DNA from 3 places in the Bacillus nitratireducens genome. Region 2 is predicted to be linked to each of the others. Evidence: predicted binding sites of a transcription regulator. Region 2 holds the regulator's gene; each other region holds the start of a gene.
What was found. Region 2 encodes LexA, which represses DNA repair genes until DNA is damaged. Its sites were predicted from a motif close to CGAACATATGTTCG; they were not measured.

Region 1 (5,842 bases), on a different contig from region 2:
GCATTGATAATCTTAGTTTATATATTATCATAAATATTTATATAATGATTAATAGTTATTGTGTTTAGCTCTATTAAATATAATGGGAAGAAAGGTACTTAAATTTACAGAGAACAAAATGATCAAACTTTTTTATAAAAATTGTATACTAATTCACAAGGAAAGCATCCATTTTGAACAAACTTATTTCAAAATGGATGCTTCTTCTTTACCATATAATATGTGTTTGCGTAATGTTTCTGATTAAACTTTATTCCAAACCAACAGTATATCATATTGTTCTTTTTATTTTATAAAGAAAAAAGCCCTGGATAGGTAGACTTTGTTATAAGTGTCTACACTATAGGGTACTTTTTAAGGACTATATGATTTTCTTCATACCGCATTGACGACACTCTCTTAAAAAAATGTAATCTTTAACGGAACTCTTGAATGAAGTATTGCCGCAATTATCGCAACGACCGCTAATTTTATCAGGGAACTCTTTGTATGCGTATATTTTACTTAGATCGTATTCTTGTTTAGATTCTTTATTTACCATTTGTTTCACCTACATACATAATAAACTGAATTAATATAACTTAATCATAATAACATGAAGTCTTCACATAGATACTTTTTATTTTGTAGATGATTATGTATATTTTATATCTGTTACACGATTAATTTTTATATATAGTACATTATCATATTGGTTCCTAAATCTTAATTCATTACAGACCATATCGTAGTAATGAATATAACCCACTTCGGAATATACCTTGTTCTGTTTTTGGTATGAAATACTTACTTGCTTATTTTCAGCCATTGCACAACACACAATATCATTTATAAGATCTAGTTTTTGTTCATCTAAAATAGGCATCGGTACTTCGTTTTGTTTTTCATACATTTCATTTAATCCTTCAAATTGTTCTTTTATGGCTGAAAATGGAACCCATCGCATCATACCTCTATCAATCATAATCTGTATTCCTCCTTATGCTTTATGTCCACCTATTTTCCCGTTTCTTTCCCTTTGTGTAGCACCTTTAATAAAGCTAATCCCACGCATAATTGAATTTTTACCATATCTATGCCGGATTCCGTCCATTGTCTTTGCTAATTTCCTTTTAGTATCTTTTTGGGAAGTATCTTCGAAAAGTGACATTTGAATTGCATCATCCCTGGTCAAATTCTTTAGTGTAATATGTATTTGGCGCACCGGATGGCCCGAATGAAATTTTTTCAGTAAGTCTAAACAAGCGGCATAGACATCTTCCGTTAAGCAAGTTGGCTGATCCAAGGTAATTGCTCGTTTAAATCCTCCACCAATGTATTTGCTATAGCCTATAGAAAGCTCAACCGTACGACAACATTTATCTATAGATCGTAAGCGAAAACAGGTTTCTTCTATTTGTTCTAGAAGAAGCATTTTTAATTTTTTGGGGCTAAAACAGTCTTCTAATAATATTTGCCCTTTTGTAATAGAAGTGCTTTTCGGAATGTATTTATTAGCAATTCGGCTCTCATCAATACCGTATGAGAAACGATATAACTCTTCACCTTTTACTTTGCCAAATCGCTTGATTAGATGTTCTTTAGGCGTTATAGCAACATCCTTCAAGGAAAATAGCCCCATGCTGTGCAATGCCTCTTCCGTAGCCTTTCCAATTCCCCATACTTTGTGAAGCGGCTTAATTTCCCATAATTTTTTCGAAACATCTTCGTATGACCACATGGCAATTCTAGAGTTTGAATGTTTACTTTCCACATCTAGCGCAACTTTTGAAAGAAACAAATTCGGTCCAATTCCAATTGATGCGGTTATGCCAGTGGTATCATATATTTCTCTTTGAATCCTTTTAGCAATTACAATTGGATCACGTCCGAAAAGATGAGCTGTTTGTTGCATGTCTAGAAAGCACTCGTCTATGGAATAAACGTGTAGATCCTCTAATGCTACATACCTGGTGTAAATTTCTGTGATTTGATTTGAAATTTCTACAAATCTTTTCATTGTTGCATTCACAATAATAATATTTGGGTCTCTTGGTATTTCGTATAATCTAGTTGCTGTAGAAATCCCTAATTTTTTCAATTCAGGAGTCGCAGCCAATACAATAGATCCATTTCGATTTACGTCTCCAACAACAGCTAGCTTTACTTTCAATGGATCTAAACCTCGCATTACACAAGCGCAACTGGCGAAAAATGAACATAGATCGATACAGAATATCATTCGATTCATGTATTTTGAGTAATCGAACATCATTTTACCCTCCAAAAACAGAACGTTTGTTCCTATTATAAACCTATTGTTTTGGATTATACAATCATTTGTTAGAAATTTTTATCACAATACGGTACGTAAAATTACTATCAATGTAATCAAAAACAATTTATGATTATTATTCTTAAGAACATTGTTCTTATGTGGAAGAAACCAATGAATATTATAAAAACTATATTTCGAAGCAATAGCTACAGCACAGGAGAAGTAATATTTCAGGAAAATACTGAAAAACAATCTATTTTTTGTAATAATATAGTAGTAATTAGAATGCAATTAACAGTAACAGAACCTGTGAACTAGAAAATGGAGTGACTACCATGTACAGATTTCGAAATATTAAAAGCTTATTAGGTGAGTACAAAGAACTGGAAAATCAAGAAATATATTTTTCAGACCTCGATTCATTAAATGATCCAATGGAGGGCATAAGGGAGTATTATTGGAAGGGAGATATTATTGTTTGGAAAAATTTTTTTAAACATTATATGTATAGCCTAACTCATGTATTTTTAATGTCTAAATTATTATCAGAATTAAACAATTCACATATCCCTATTTGGGATCGAGAACAATATTATAGTGAAAAATACAAAAAAATTATTAATATGGTTTATGAACGTGTTTTCAACAGCGAATATATAAATTTCTGTCTGAATTTCTTATCCAAACAATCTAAAGAAACTTCTCAAGACGAACTTTACGTATATTTAAAAATTCTACACTATTTCACCTTAGAAGCTATCTTGGAAGTAAATATGGAGTTAGGTCTATCTTCACAATCAATTAACCCCTTTACCTCCATGATAAGATCTGACCTAATAACAGATTTAAAAGATACAATGGAACAATTTAATAAAAAACCAAACCTTTACAATGACTATATACAAGTATACAAAGCCGTACTAAATGATAGCGAATTAGAAGCTGCCTATAATGTTGAAGAAAATCAAAATAGCCAGAAAACAAAATTTATATATGTTGAATTTACAGAAAGATATTTAAAGAAAATTACTGAGCTGACATATCCAAAATGTTATGTATCTTGTTTTATGGATAATTGTACAAATTCAGCAGTTTGGGGACATTATGGGGATAGTCACAAAGGTGTTTGTCTTAAATTCCGAACTCACGATGCTGATGTACCTACAATTGAATTAAAAAAATAATTGGACATTCAGATTTAAAGAAAATTTATAAATATCGTCCTTTTGAATTTTATAAAATGAATTATTCTAATCAAATTCAAAGAATTAATTTTTTTAGTCATTTGGGATACTTAAAGCATAATGTACTTTTACGACAATGGTATACAGATTCAGAAGGGAATATCAGTAACTTTGCAAATCAATTAAATGATGAAGTTATTAAGGATTGGCAAAAAGAGTACTGGCATAACTATCAAGCTCCATTTTTAAACAAATCCATTGATTGGCAATATGAAAAAGAATATAGATTATTATTATTTAGTGCTTTAGATATCTATACAGAAGTGCATGATAGAAAATTGAAATATAAATTTGAAGATTTAGAAGCTATTATTTTTGGAATGAAAACCTCCAGAGAAGATAGAATAAAAATTATAAAGATCATTAAAGAAAAATGTAAACAAGAAAATAGAAATAATTTTGATTTTTATGAAGCAATAAGTTCTAAGGGTGAAATAACAATTAAAAAGTTAAGAATAAAACTCTGATTTGAAGTGCTTCCTGTCAAGTAGACAGTATTTAAAAAGCACGAATAAATAATCTAAGTTCTATATTTACATAGCCTCAGGTTATTTAATTTCTTTTAAAATCTTTGGTGATTATAAAAGTATATATATATTTACCTACAGAAAATTTAATCCCTTTTAAATTAATTATTAACTATACTCGTTAGCAACTATGTATTTTAAAGTTAAATATTTAAAACTTCTTATGGGGGTACCGCCACATGCCCATCAAGCTAAGATTTTAAAGTACCCCATCGCTATTAAGCTAAGAAAAACAAAAGAGGACCTGCTATGTATAGCAAATCCTCTCCTAAAATGGCAAAGAGTAACTCTTACCTTACTCTTTACGCATATATTACATGATTTTTAGTGAAAATTCTAGACTCTTTATATTGAGAAATAAAGAATTATCGTTTTAATAAAAATTTCATTTTGTAGAAATAAAAACCCTAGTTTCCTAGGGTAATGGTATAACAGCTCAATATATTTTATTCTTTTATATTGTAACGTAATATTACGTTAAAAACAGCAGGTAAATTTAACTAATTTCAGAAAACAAGAGCAGCTAGCAAAAGCTAACTGCTCACCTAATGGAGGTCTTGTTCCAACTAGGTTATCTACAGTATTGACGGAATATCTAGTTTTATTCTTGAAGAAATACGTTTAACTTAATGCATAGCCCACAATCAAAGTTAGTGTTAAAAACACTGATAATAAAAGTGTTAGTAGGGGGGCGGAAACGATTCGGGGAATGAGGGGCCACTATGGAAAATAAATACAAAACAAAGAGTGAAATCTTTAAGTCTTGACTTTTATATCCTTAATTTTAAGGATAAATAAAGTTTCAATTGATAGAAAAGATATTGTTTTAACTAACCATTATCAATAGGGTTTACCCTATTGATAATATAGGAAGGTGTTGATTTTAAAGTATTTAGAAGCTCTCAAATACACTTATCAAAAATATATTATAGAATTTAATCCCAGAGTGGCCCCTCTTACCCAGAATCGTTTCCGTACCCCAATGACATAAGGTTGGTTTGAAATAAAGTCACGATGTTTTGAAAAAAGATGCGATGTTTATAATAAAGTCGCGACGTTTTGAAAAAAGTTGTTGTTAAAGATGGTGTGAATTGGAATTTTACTCCATCTTTTCTTTTTAATTTTGTATAATGAAAATAACGGTATTTATATATTTTTATATTAAACAATTAAGCAGGAGGAATAAATAATATGTTAGATACACTAATAAATCATTTTAAAGATGTAAATTTAGTATGTTCACAATGTGGTAAAACAATTGAACGTGGTGAACGATTTGCAGTTTCTTTAGTATTATCCGAAGACAAAAATATGCCTGTTGGACAATTAGATAAAATATTAGCTAAGATAGCAAACGAAATTTTATGTAGTAAATGTAAATAATACTGAACAATATCTTGAAGAAAATGCACCAGATAAGGCATTTGTAGGTTTGTTTGCTTCGAAAGGAAAAGGTGAGTTTTACGAAAAATATAATTTCAGAAATTACTCACCTAATATGAGAGGAATGTTTAAAATGATTTCCGAATGAACTAAGGAAAAATTGGATTTGTTAAATAGCAATTCAATTGGTTGGAATTTTTTGAACCCTGCGCTTGAGGGCGCTTCAGCGGAAGAGCGAATTGTTATACCCCATAAAAACATAAAAGGAGTATTGCTTATGTCAAAAATAATAATTGAAGACAAAATAGTAAATGGCATCCCGATTATAAGTATGTTTCAAGAAGGATTATTAAATTGTCCATTGGTATTTTATATTCACGGGTATGGAGCAGACTGTGAACAAGCTATGGACTTTGGGTATATGCTTGCAA
Region 2 (5,842 bases):
TATGCCGGGTTATGAAGATGATGTAATTATGGCTGCGGGAACGTTTATTCAAGGTGCAAGTATTGAATTGTCAGCTGATGGTCCAATTCGTCCGCCTTATGTTGCTTACGTGCAAGGTGGGTTAACTTATTCACATGTGAAGATTGCGATTTGTTCTGCAATTGATGCATTAATTGAAAAAGAATTATTAACAATTTCTTAAGGGGGAAGCTGTCGATTTCGACAGCTTTTTTCTTGTGAAAGTAATGATTTATTTCATTAGAAAAAAGAATGAAAAAATTTACAAAAAAATCATGTAAGAAAAGCTAACATCTATTGACACTAAACATAACATGGTATAAAATGAGAAGCAGTTAAGGCGAAGGAGGAACTGAAACAATGAAAGAAGATAGACGTTCTGCCCCGCTGTTTCCTATTGGTATTGTTATGGATTTAACACAATTATCTGCACGTCAAATTCGCTACTATGAAGAGCATAATCTTGTTTCTCCAACCCGTACAAAGGGGAATCGTAGATTATTTTCATTTAACGATGTGGATAAGTTGTTAGAGATTAAAGATTTATTAGATCAAGGCTTGAATATGGCTGGTATTAAACAAGTGTTACTAATGAAAGAAAATCAAACAGAAACAGTGAAAGTAAAAGAAGAAACGAAAGAAATTTCAAAAACTGAGCTTCGCAAAATACTTCGAGATGAACTACAACATACAGGTAGATTTAATCGAACTTCATTGCGACAAGGTGACATTTCAAGGTTTTTTCACTAAAGATAACTGATTCTGAAGGTGTTTAGAGGGACTAAGGAGGAATTTATAATGGCTAGGTACACAAAAGAAGATATTTTCCGTTTGGCGGAAGAAGAGAATGTAAAGTATGTCCGTTTACAATTTACAGACCTTTTAGGAGTAATTAAAAACGTAGAGATTCCAGTGAGACAATTAACGAAAGCTCTTGATAACAAAATGATGTTTGATGGATCTTCGATTGAAGGTTTCGTACGTATTGAAGAATCTGATATGTATTTATATCCTGACTTAGATACTTGGGTAATTTTCCCTTGGACAGCTGAAAAAGGTAAAGTTGCTCGTCTAATTTGTGACATTTACAATGCGGATGGCACTCCATTTGATGGAGACCCACGTAACAACTTAAAACGTGTGTTAAAAGAAATGGAAGCTTTAGGATTCTCAGATTTCAATCTTGGACCAGAGCCAGAATTCTTCCTATTTAAAGTAGATGAAAAAGGAAATCCAACATTAGAATTAAACGATAACGGTGGATACTTCGACCTTGCGCCGATGGATCTAGGGGAAAACTGTCGTCGTGATATCGTACTTGAACTAGAAGAGATGGGCTTTGAAATTGAAGCGTCTCACCATGAGGTTGCTCCAGGGCAACACGAAATTGACTTTAAATACGCAAGTGCAATTCGCTCATGTGATGATATTCAAACATTCAAACTTGTTGTAAAAACAATTGCTCGTAAACACGGTTTACACGCAACATTTATGCCAAAACCATTATACGGTGTGAACGGTTCAGGTATGCACTGTAACCTATCACTATTCAAAAATGGTGAGAACGTATTCTTCGATCAAAACGGTGACTTACAATTAAGTGATGATGCTCGTCACTTCATCGCAGGTATTTTAAAACACGCACCAGCATTTACAGCGGTAGCAAACCCAACTATAAACTCTTACAAGCGTTTAGTGCCTGGATACGAAGCTCCTTGTTACGTAGCATGGTCTGCACAAAACCGTAGCCCATTAGTACGTATCCCTGCATCTCGTGGTATTAGTACACGCGTAGAAGTACGTAGTGTTGATCCAGCTGCAAACCCATATTTAGTAATGGCTACATTATTAGCAGCAGGTCTTGATGGAATTAAAAACAAATTAACTCCACCAGCTGCAGTAGACCGTAACATCTACGTAATGACAAAAGAAGAGCGCGAAGAAGCAGGTATCGTTGACTTACCAGCAACATTAGCGCAAGCGTTAGTTACTTTACAATCTAATGAAATCGTATGCGGTGCATTAGGTGATCATTTACTTGAGCACTTCATTGAAGCAAAAGAAATTGAGTGGGATATCTTTAGAACTCAAGTTCACCAATGGGAACGCGATCAATATATGTCTCTATACTAAGAAGTAAAAAAGCCTTGATACTACGGTATCAGGGCTTTTTTTATTTGTGGACAACATAGGTGCTGGCGGAATAAATTGAATAGCTGTCCGCGAGATGCTCGGAAAAATCACGGAGATTATTTAAAATACTATTGTATTTCTTCAATATTGTATGTTTTGCTCAGTGTTTGATGTTGTGGATGTGTTTAGTGATAAATTAAAGTTTGAAAATATAGTACCTTGCAATAAACAGTACTAAGTGGTATATTATGGATAAAACAGGTGCCGTGTATTGAACAGTACTGAAATAAGAAAGGGGGATTGTCCTTGAACGTTCAATTTAAAAAAGGTGTGTTAGAACTGTGTGTATTGGCGCTTGTAAAACGTAAGGATTGTTATGGTTATGAACTTGTTCAGCAAATTTCAAATAAATTTTTAATATCGGAAGGTTCTGTATATCCGCTATTACGTCGTTTAACGAAAGAGGGATATTTTCAAACATATTTAAAAGAATCCACGGAAGGACCGCCCCGTAAATATTATCAACTAACAGAGCAAGGGGAGATGCAACTTACGTTATTAGTAACAGAGTGGCGTGATTTTGCTAAAGGTGTTCAAGAAATTATTGAAGGGGTGGAATGGGATGAGTAAAGAGCAGTTTCTTAAAGAATTATCAAGTCATCTTAGAAAGTTACCAGAAGAAGAGCGACAAGATATTTTATTTGATTATGAAGAGCACTTTCAGTTTGGGATGGAAGAGGGGAAAACTGAATCAGAAATAATAAAGGGACTTGGCTCTCCAAAGGTAATTGCGAAAGACTTGCTTGCGTTGTATCGCTTTGATGAGATGAAAAAGGATCCATCGACTTCGAATATAACAAGAGCTGTCATGGCAGCGATTGGACTTAGTTTGTTTAATTTTATTATTGTATTAGGCCCGTTAGTTGCAATTATCGGTTTTATATTTTCATTTTGGGTCGGTGGTATTGCTAGTGTAGTGACACCATTTTTCGTTATTATAAAAATATTTATGGGTACGTTTATATGGTTGGATCTTTTCGTTAGTATAACGTTTGTTGGAGTAGGTTTGTTGTTATGTATTGTAGCTTATTATAGTACGAAGTGGTTTAAAAGATTATGTGTACGCTATGTAGTATGGAACTTCAAAATGATAAAAGGGGAGTAGATGATGAAAAAGATATTATTAGTAGCTATCGCTTGTATCATTATTGGAGTAATAGGGATTTCACAAACATATGAAAAAGCAGTAAAAACTGCAGAAAAAGGAGATAAAGAGGACGTAATTAAGAACGAAACGCTAAAAAATGTAGAAGTTAAGTTAGATGCAGGAGATATTGTTGTCCAAAAATCTCCTGATTCCTCTTTTTATGTAAAGCAAACAGGGGACGTAAGTAAACAGGAAATTCGTATTGCTGAAGATGGTGATACATTAAAAGTCATAGGGGAAATAGAAAAAGGTGTTTCATTTGATTTTTCATTTTACAATTTTGGATTTCGAACGCCTACATTGACTATATTAGTACCTGAACGTTCTTATCAAGAGATAAAAGTAAATTCATCCGCTGGACAAATAGAAATAAGTAATGTGAAAAGTGACCGCGTAAGTGTTGAAACACTCGCAGGAGAAGTGGATTTGAAACATGTAACAGCTAAGAGTGTGGAGGGATCTACAAAAGCTGGTGAGGTGAGCTTTAAAAAAGTAATAGGGAAAGTAACAGCAAAAACGGCTAGCGGAGATGTATATATTATGGATCATGATCCAAAATATGATGTAGAGGCAAGTTCAACTGCTGGAGATGTAGATATTACTTTGTTGGAAAAACCACAAGATGCAGTTATAACGGGGCAAAGTGCTGCTGGAGACGTGACAATTTTTAATGAAGAAAATCAAAATATAACAATTGGTAATGGGAGTAAAAAAATTAGCGGTAAAACAGCTGCTGGAGATGTTACTATTGAAACGCGTTAATAATTAAGGTAATGCATTCTTTTGAGTAAACGGAAATCTATCAAAATATAAAAAGAAGATAATCCCCTATATAAATAAGGGGATTATCTTCTTTTTATATTTTTAATGTAAATCACGATATACGCCGATTACTTTTCCGATAACTGACACTTGTTTTAAAATGATAGGTTCTAGTGAAGAGTTTTCCGGTTGTAGACGGAAATGATCTTTTTCTTTATAGAAACGTTTAACAGTTGCTTCGTTATCTTCTGTTAAAGCAACTACAATTTCACCGTTGTATGCAGACTGTTGTTGGCGAACTACAACTAAATCTCCATCAAAAATACCAGCGTCAATCATGCTATCTCCAGAAATGCGTAACATAAACACTTGATCTGCTCCAGCAACGATACTAGCTGGAAGTGGGAAGTGATCTTCTACACTTTCGACTGCTGTAATCGGTAAACCGGCAGTAACTTTTCCGACGATTGGAACTTGAATAACAGATTGTGTTTCTGTTTCCATTCGGTTGTCACCTAAAATTTCAATTGCGCGTGGTTTTGTTGGATCGCGTCGAATATATCCTTTTTCTTCTAGTCGTGATAAATGTCCGTGCACTGTAGAACTAGAAGCGAGGCCGACTGCTTGACCGATTTCACGTACGGAAGGTGGATATCCTTTTTCTTGTACTTTTAGCTTAATAAAGTCGAGAATGTCTTGCTGGCGTTTCGTTAACTTTTCCATGTTTTCTAACACCTCGTTTTCTTTCATTTTTCTTATTAATAAGTATAACATGCGAAAAAACATTCTACAAACATAAGTTCGAACAAAAGGAAGATTTATGATACACTAGAGGGAAAATAAAGCGAGAAAGAAGGGTTCAAAATGAATGCAATTGTTTATGCGCGTGTCAGTACAACAAAAGAAGCACAAGAAACATCATTATTGCGTCAAAAGGATGAATTATTGCATTTAGCTGAGCGCTATCAAATGAATGTGACAAAGGTGATTGAGGAGCAGGCTAGTGGCTATACAATTGAACGTGATGGCATATTAGAAGTATTAGATACAATTCGAGATGAACAAGTTGATGTACTTCTAATACAAGATGAAACGCGTCTTGGTAGAGGGAATGCGAAGATTGCATTAATGCATTGTTTACATAAAGAAGGAATAAAAGTATATACACATACGCATAATGGTGAATTACAACTTTCAGATTCTGACTCGATGGTATTGGATATCATTGGAATCGTGGAAGAGTATCAAAGGAAGATTCACAATTTGAAAATTAAGCGTGGCATGCAAAGGGCGGTAGAGAAAGGGTTTCGCCCAGAGAATAATTTGAAAAATCGTCATTTAAGTATAGGACGTGAGAAAAAAGAAGTACCAATTGAGGAAATTGTACGTTTACGCCGGAATGAATTAACTTTTGAAGAAATTGCAGCAACACTTCGTGGTTTTGGTCATGATGTTTCAAAAGCAACTGTACATCGAAGATATGTAGAATATACAAAGCAATTGCTTGATAAAGAGGACTAACTATTGTATGATAATAATCAGTTTTGAGTAGAAGGGGGATTCGAGATGCCAAGTCACGAACTCATTGAACGCATTAACTTCTTAGCGAAAAAAGCAAAAGCTGAAGGCTTAACTGAAGAAGAACAACGTGAGCGCCAATCGCTACGTGAACAATATTTAAAAGGATTTCGTCAAAATATGTTAAACGAATTAAAAGGAATT
Region 3 (5,842 bases), 480 kb from region 2:
ATACAAGCTTTGTAATAGCGCTTGTAATGGCTTTTTCCTTTAGTATTGTAGCAGTTGTACTATATATAAAATAAAATATTCATTAGAAGATAGACTATCTCGATTTCGAGATGGTCTATTTTGTATGTGTAAACAGTAAAAAAAGGACGAGTGAATCGTCCTTTTTACCAAAACATACTTGCGCCAGTAAGTAGTGTTGTTACAAGCATAGAAATTAGCATTATATAAACCATAATTTTTTGAGCTTTTTTATGCATCGTTAAACCTCCTTGCAAATCAGTACAATTTCATTGTAACGAGAAATGAAATTGTGGACAAGGGGAGAGAAAGGACAAAATTCGGGAAGGGGGTGCAAAATATAACAGGAAATTTGAGCATACGTAGAGAATATGTTAAAAGGTAGATTATTAGTTTTTGTTATGCAAGCATGAAGAATGGAGATACGATGATGAAAATATACGAAACAGAGCGTTTACATTTAAGGGAAATTGATGAGTCGTATGCGGAAAAAGTTCTTCAATATTACGACAAAAATCGTGATTTTTTAAAAGCGTGGGAAGAGTATAGACCGGATGATTTTTTTACGTTAGATTACCAAAAGAAAAAGTTACAAAAGGATAGAAAAGAGTTCGCGGAAGGTAAGATCATCAGGCTGTGGATTTTTAAAAAGGGTGATGATACAAAAATTATTGGATGCATTTCATTTAATCTAATTGTTCGCGGAATTTATCAATCTTGTGTACTTGGCTATAAATTAGATAAGGAAGAATTGAATAAAGGTTACACAACAGAAGCGCTTAGAAAAGCAATTCAAGTTACCTTTAAAGAATTTCATTTACATCGTATAGAAGCACCGATCATGCCGCGTAATTTAGCATCTATACAAGTAGTGACGAAAATAGGATTTCAATATGAAGGTGTATCTCGAAAAATGCTAATGGTTAATGGTGTTTGGGAAGATCATATGCGCTGGGTGTTGTTAAACGAGTAATAGAAGGCAGATGGGTATCTAGATGTATGAACCATCTGTTTTTTGTCTTGTATTTCGAAACTTTTGCGAAATTCTGTTATAATTAATATTGTTACATACATAATGGTAGTGCAGGAGGCGCAGTCTTATGATTAATCAAGAACGTTTAGTAAATGAATTCATGGAGTTAGTACAAGTAGATTCTGAAACAAAATTTGAAGCAGAAATTTGCAAAGTGTTAACAGAGAAATTTACTGCTTTAGGTGTAGAAGTATTTGAGGATGACACGATGGGCGTGACTGGTCATGGTGCAGGTAACTTAATTTGTACTTTACCAGCAACAAAAGACGGTGTTGATACAATTTATTTCACTTCTCATATGGATACAGTAGTTCCTGGTAATGGAATTAAGCCTTCTATTAAAGATGGATATGTCGTATCAGATGGGACTACTATTTTAGGAGCGGATGATAAAGCTGGTTTAGCATCTATGTTTGAAGCAATTCGTGTTTTAAAAGAAAAAAACATCCCTCATGGTAAAATTGAGTTTATTATTACAGTTGGAGAAGAATCGGGTCTTATTGGTGCAAAAGCGTTGGATCGCGAGCGCATTACAGCGAAATATGGTTATGCATTAGATAGCGATGGAAAAGTTGGTGAAATCGTAGTTGCAGCGCCAACACAAGCGAAAGTGAATGCGATTATTCGTGGGAAAACAGCGCACGCTGGCGTAGCACCAGAAAAGGGTGTATCTGCAATTACTATCGCAGCAAAAGCAATTGCAAAGATGCCACTTGGTCGTATCGATTCTGAAACAACTGCAAATATTGGGCGTTTTGAAGGTGGCACACAAACAAATATCGTTTGCGATCATGTTCAAATTTTTGCAGAAGCTCGTTCTTTAATCAATGAGAAAATGGAAGTACAAGTTGCAAAAATGAAAGAAGCATTTGAAACAACTGCAAAAGAAATGGGTGGTCATGCAGACGTTGAAGTAAATGTTATGTACCCAGGTTTTAAGTTTGCTGATGGAGATCACGTTGTAGAAGTTGCGAAACGCGCTGCTGAAAGCATTGGCCGTACACCTTCTCTTCACCAAAGTGGTGGCGGAAGTGATGCGAACGTAATCGCAGGACACGGTATCCCAACAGTTAACTTAGCAGTTGGTTATGAAGAGATTCATACAACAAATGAAAAAATTCCTGTTGAAGAATTAGCGAAAACAGCAGAATTAGTTGTAGCTATTATTGAAGAAGTAGCGAAGTAAGTAATAAAAAAGACGTGTGAACCAATTATGGTTTACACGTCTTTTTTTATTTTGATTCAATTGCTTTCACAAGGCGGATAAGCCAATATAAGAAGACCCACGGAAGTACATAAGTTGTTGTAAAACGTATGAAATGAGAGAAGATTCCTAAAGCGTAAATGTTAATGTTAAAAAGGGGAAGTAACAAATAATTAATTGCAAGGATTACTATAATAATAATAAATACATAATTGAGTTTATTATGTTGTTTCATAACGATTCATCTCCTTTACAATAATATCCATTTGTTACATACAGTATAACAAAAAATAGATAGAGAAAAGCCAATAATTATTATAACGTGTAAAGAAATTTGATATAATGAAAGAACAAATGTTCTTTGAGGGGTGAGTAGTATGCGAGAAATGTATCCGAAAAATGGTCGTGTTATTTTACATGTAGATATGAATTGTTTTTTCGCATCTGTTGAAATTGCTCATGACCCATCATTACAAGGAAAGCCATTAGCGATTGCCGGGAATGAAAAAGAGCGAAAAGGGATTATCATAACATGTAGTTATGAGGCGAGAGAATATGGAATACGTACGACGATGCCCTTATGGGAAGCAAAGCGATTATGTCCGCAATTAGTTGTGAGGCGTCCTAATTTTACATTATATCGAGAAGCTTCATTTCAAATGTTTCAAATTCTTTCCCGTTTTACAGAAAAAATACAACCGGTTTCTATAGATGAAGGGTATTTAGATATTACAGATTGCTATGCGCTCGGTACGCCCCTTGAAATAGCGAAGATGATTCAAGGGGCGTTATTAACAGAGTTACAGCTTCCGTGTAGCATCGGAATTGCTCCAAACCTTTTCCTAGCAAAAACAGCTTCTGATATGAAAAAACCTCTCGGTATTACCGTGCTTCGAAAACGAGATATTCCAGAAATGATTTGGCCACTTCCAGTTGGAGCAATGCATGGAATTGGAGAAAAAACAGCTGAAAAATTAAATGATATTCATATACAAACAATTGAGCAGTTAGCAAAAGGAAACGAACATATCATTCGCGCTAAAATTGGAAAGCACGGTGTTGATTTACAACAGCGGGCAAAAGGTATGGATGATAGGGAAGTTGATCCGGATCAAATAGGACAGCATAAAAGCGTTGGTAATTCGATGACTTTTTCAAAGGATATGGACGAAGAAAAAGAATTACTTGATATGTTAGACAGATTATCGAAATCAGTAAGCAAAAGGCTACAAAAACGAACGCTTGTTAGTTATAACATTCAAATTATGATTAAATACCATGATAGGCGGACGGTTACACGGAGTAAGCAATTGAAAAATGCAATTTGGGAAGAACGTGATATTTTTCAAGCGGCATCACGTTTATGGAAGCAACATTGGGATGGTGATTCTGTTCGCCTGTTAGGTGTTACGGCTACTGAAATAGAGTGGAAAACAGAATCGGTGAAACAATTAGATTTGTTTTCATTTGAAAAAGATGCGAAAGAAGAGCCGCTACTTGCTGTCATTGATCAAATTAATGATAAGTATGGAACACCGCTTTTACAACGAGGTAGCCAATTATTGCGTAAGCAAGAAAAGTCGTTTCAGCAAAAATTAGAGAATAAGTTTATGTAGAAGGTGTCATGGATTTAACTTTTCTTTTTTAGATGGAAGAGAGAATTCAACCATGCTTAGAAGCGGTCAAATCCTTTTTCGGGTTCATGCCAAGTTAAAACAAAAGGTATGGATATAAATAAAAAGCACTGATTACAGTGCTTTTTATTATAGATTATGAGATTGTATCATTTTCAAAAATAACAATTTCTGAACTGTTTGTTGTTGAAACGCGTTGTGCGTAATATGTTAAAGCTGAAGAAATATATGTTGGTAACGAATCATTTGTATGTGTTGTTGTATATTCATGGATTAATTCTTTCAAAGTCGTCCATTCTAATTGTGCTGGGTGATCAGACACGAAAGAACTTACCCAGCGATCAAATGAAGATGAAAAATCAGTTTGTAAACGAAATGCTTCTTTCATAATAAAACGCTCCCTTAAAATGTAGTATAATTATTTTAACATAAAACACGAACGATTGCTAAGTTTTTTAACTATAACGTTCGTGTTATATAGTTGTCTAGATGATTGGTTATGCAAATTCAATTTGCCATTTGAAATAACATTCCGTAAGATGAGAGATAGATTATATAAAGAGCTGGAGGAAAGAAAGTGGAATTTGTATTTTTAGGAACTGGTGCAGGTGTTCCTTCGAAAGGAAGGAACGTTTCAGCAATTGCTTTGCAATTGTTAGAAGAACGAGGACAGACTTGGTTATTTGACTGTGGTGAAGCGACTCAGCATCAAATTTTACATACATCTGTGCGCCCAAGACGCATTGAAAAAATATTTATTACGCATTTACATGGCGATCATATTTTTGGGTTGCCTGGTTTATTAGGAAGCCGTTCGTTTCAAGGTGGAACAACAACGTTAACGGTGTACGGACCAAAAGGAATTAAACAATTTATTGAAGTAGCATTATCAGTAAGTACGACACATGTGAAATATCCACTTGAAATCGTTGAGATAACGGAAGAAGGTACTGTGTTTGAGGATAATGAATTCTATGTAGAAACAAAAAGGTTATCACATGGAATCGAATGTTTCGGATATCGTATTGTAGAGAAAGATATACAAGGTGCTCTTTTAGTCGATAAGCTGCTGGAGATGGGTGTGAAACCCGGTCCACTCTTTAAACGTTTAAAAGATGGAGAAGTAGTTGAATTAGAAAATGGTACGATACTAAATGGAAAAGACTTTATTGGTCCGCCTCAAAAGGGAAGAATCATTACTATTTTAGGTGATACAAGATATTGTGAAGCGAGTAGAGAGCTGGCACAAGACGCTGACGTACTTGTTCATGAAGCAACTTTTGCGGCAGAAGATGAACAACAAGCGTACGATTATTTTCATTCCACATCTAAGCAAGCTGCGAGTATTGCACTACAGGCAAATGCAAAACGCTTAATATTGACTCATATTAGTTCTCGTTATCAAGGAGATACATATAAGGAATTATGGAAAGAGGCAAGAGAGCTATTTTCTAATACAGAAATAGCTACGGACTTGAAATCATTTCCAGTAGAAAGATAATAATGGCGTAAAAAAATGGTGACGAAAGGTTGCCATTTTTTTATTTCTAAAAAAATTTTAAAATAAAACTGTTATCATTTTATGTTTATATTGGATGAAACAGAAAGTTTTAATGATGTGAAGAGATAGGATAAAAATACATAAGACCGATTGTTTAGAAAAACTGTTATATAAGTCAGACGACATACGAGTGGTACAAATAGCAAAAACAGATTGTTATTCAGAACTTTTAAAATTCATTAAAAGTAAGCGTTTTATTAAAAACAAGCTATAATGAGGGCAGATTATAATTTAAGTGTAGGCTACATGCGTTTTAGCCATTTGTCGTAACAAGTGAAGTTGACTAAATCGTGAGAGAGCAACATGGAAATTATAATAGGAAGGATATTACTATTATTTGTACTAAGTCTTTTTTCACTTTTTAGCTTTAAAACACCAAAAGGTATGAAAGC

Region 1: the regulator LexA is predicted to act here: its motif matches at 2,271-2,284, upstream of Q3V31_RS26355 (Y-family DNA polymerase).
Region 3: the regulator LexA is predicted to act here: its motif matches at 2,603-2,616, upstream of Q3V31_RS06420 (DNA polymerase IV).

The regions. Positions count from the first base shown of each region.
Region 1 covers NZ_JAUMJO010000009.1:168,999-174,840, forward strand. The annotation lists gene Q3V31_RS26345 (DUF8096 family protein) at 362-541, opposite strand; gene Q3V31_RS26350 (YolD-like family protein) at 635-964, opposite strand; gene Q3V31_RS26355 (Y-family DNA polymerase) at 980-2,251, opposite strand; gene Q3V31_RS26360 (hypothetical protein) at 2,593-3,441, shown strand; gene Q3V31_RS26365 (hypothetical protein) at 3,498-3,968, shown strand; gene Q3V31_RS26370 (hypothetical protein) at 5,220-5,411, shown strand; partial or broken gene Q3V31_RS26375 (alanine acetyltransferase) at 5,422-5,559, shown strand; gene Q3V31_RS26380 (alpha/beta hydrolase family protein) at 5,689-5,842, shown strand, end outside.
Region 2 covers NZ_JAUMJO010000002.1:508,431-514,272, forward strand. The annotation lists gene Q3V31_RS08940 (methionine gamma-lyase family protein) at 1-202, shown strand, start outside; gene glnR (transcriptional repressor GlnR) at 379-768, shown strand; gene glnA (type I glutamate--ammonia ligase) at 817-2,151, shown strand; gene Q3V31_RS08955 (PadR family transcriptional regulator) at 2,458-2,781, shown strand; gene Q3V31_RS08960 (DUF1700 domain-containing protein) at 2,774-3,316, shown strand; gene Q3V31_RS08965 (DUF4097 family beta strand repeat-containing protein) at 3,320-4,120, shown strand; gene lexA (transcriptional repressor LexA) at 4,223-4,843, opposite strand; gene Q3V31_RS08975 (YneB family resolvase-like protein) at 4,985-5,641, shown strand; gene Q3V31_RS08980 (DUF896 domain-containing protein) at 5,687-5,842, shown strand, end outside.
Region 3 covers NZ_JAUMJO010000002.1:23,436-29,277, forward strand. The annotation lists gene Q3V31_RS06395 (DUF3894 domain-containing protein) at 1-74, shown strand, start outside; gene prli42 (stressosome-associated protein Prli42) at 165-257, opposite strand; gene Q3V31_RS06405 (GNAT family N-acetyltransferase) at 446-991, shown strand; gene Q3V31_RS06410 (tripeptidase T) at 1,119-2,237, shown strand; gene Q3V31_RS06415 (hypothetical protein) at 2,284-2,490, opposite strand; gene Q3V31_RS06420 (DNA polymerase IV) at 2,633-3,871, shown strand; gene Q3V31_RS06425 (DUF3932 family protein) at 4,026-4,277, opposite strand; gene rnz (ribonuclease Z) at 4,467-5,390, shown strand.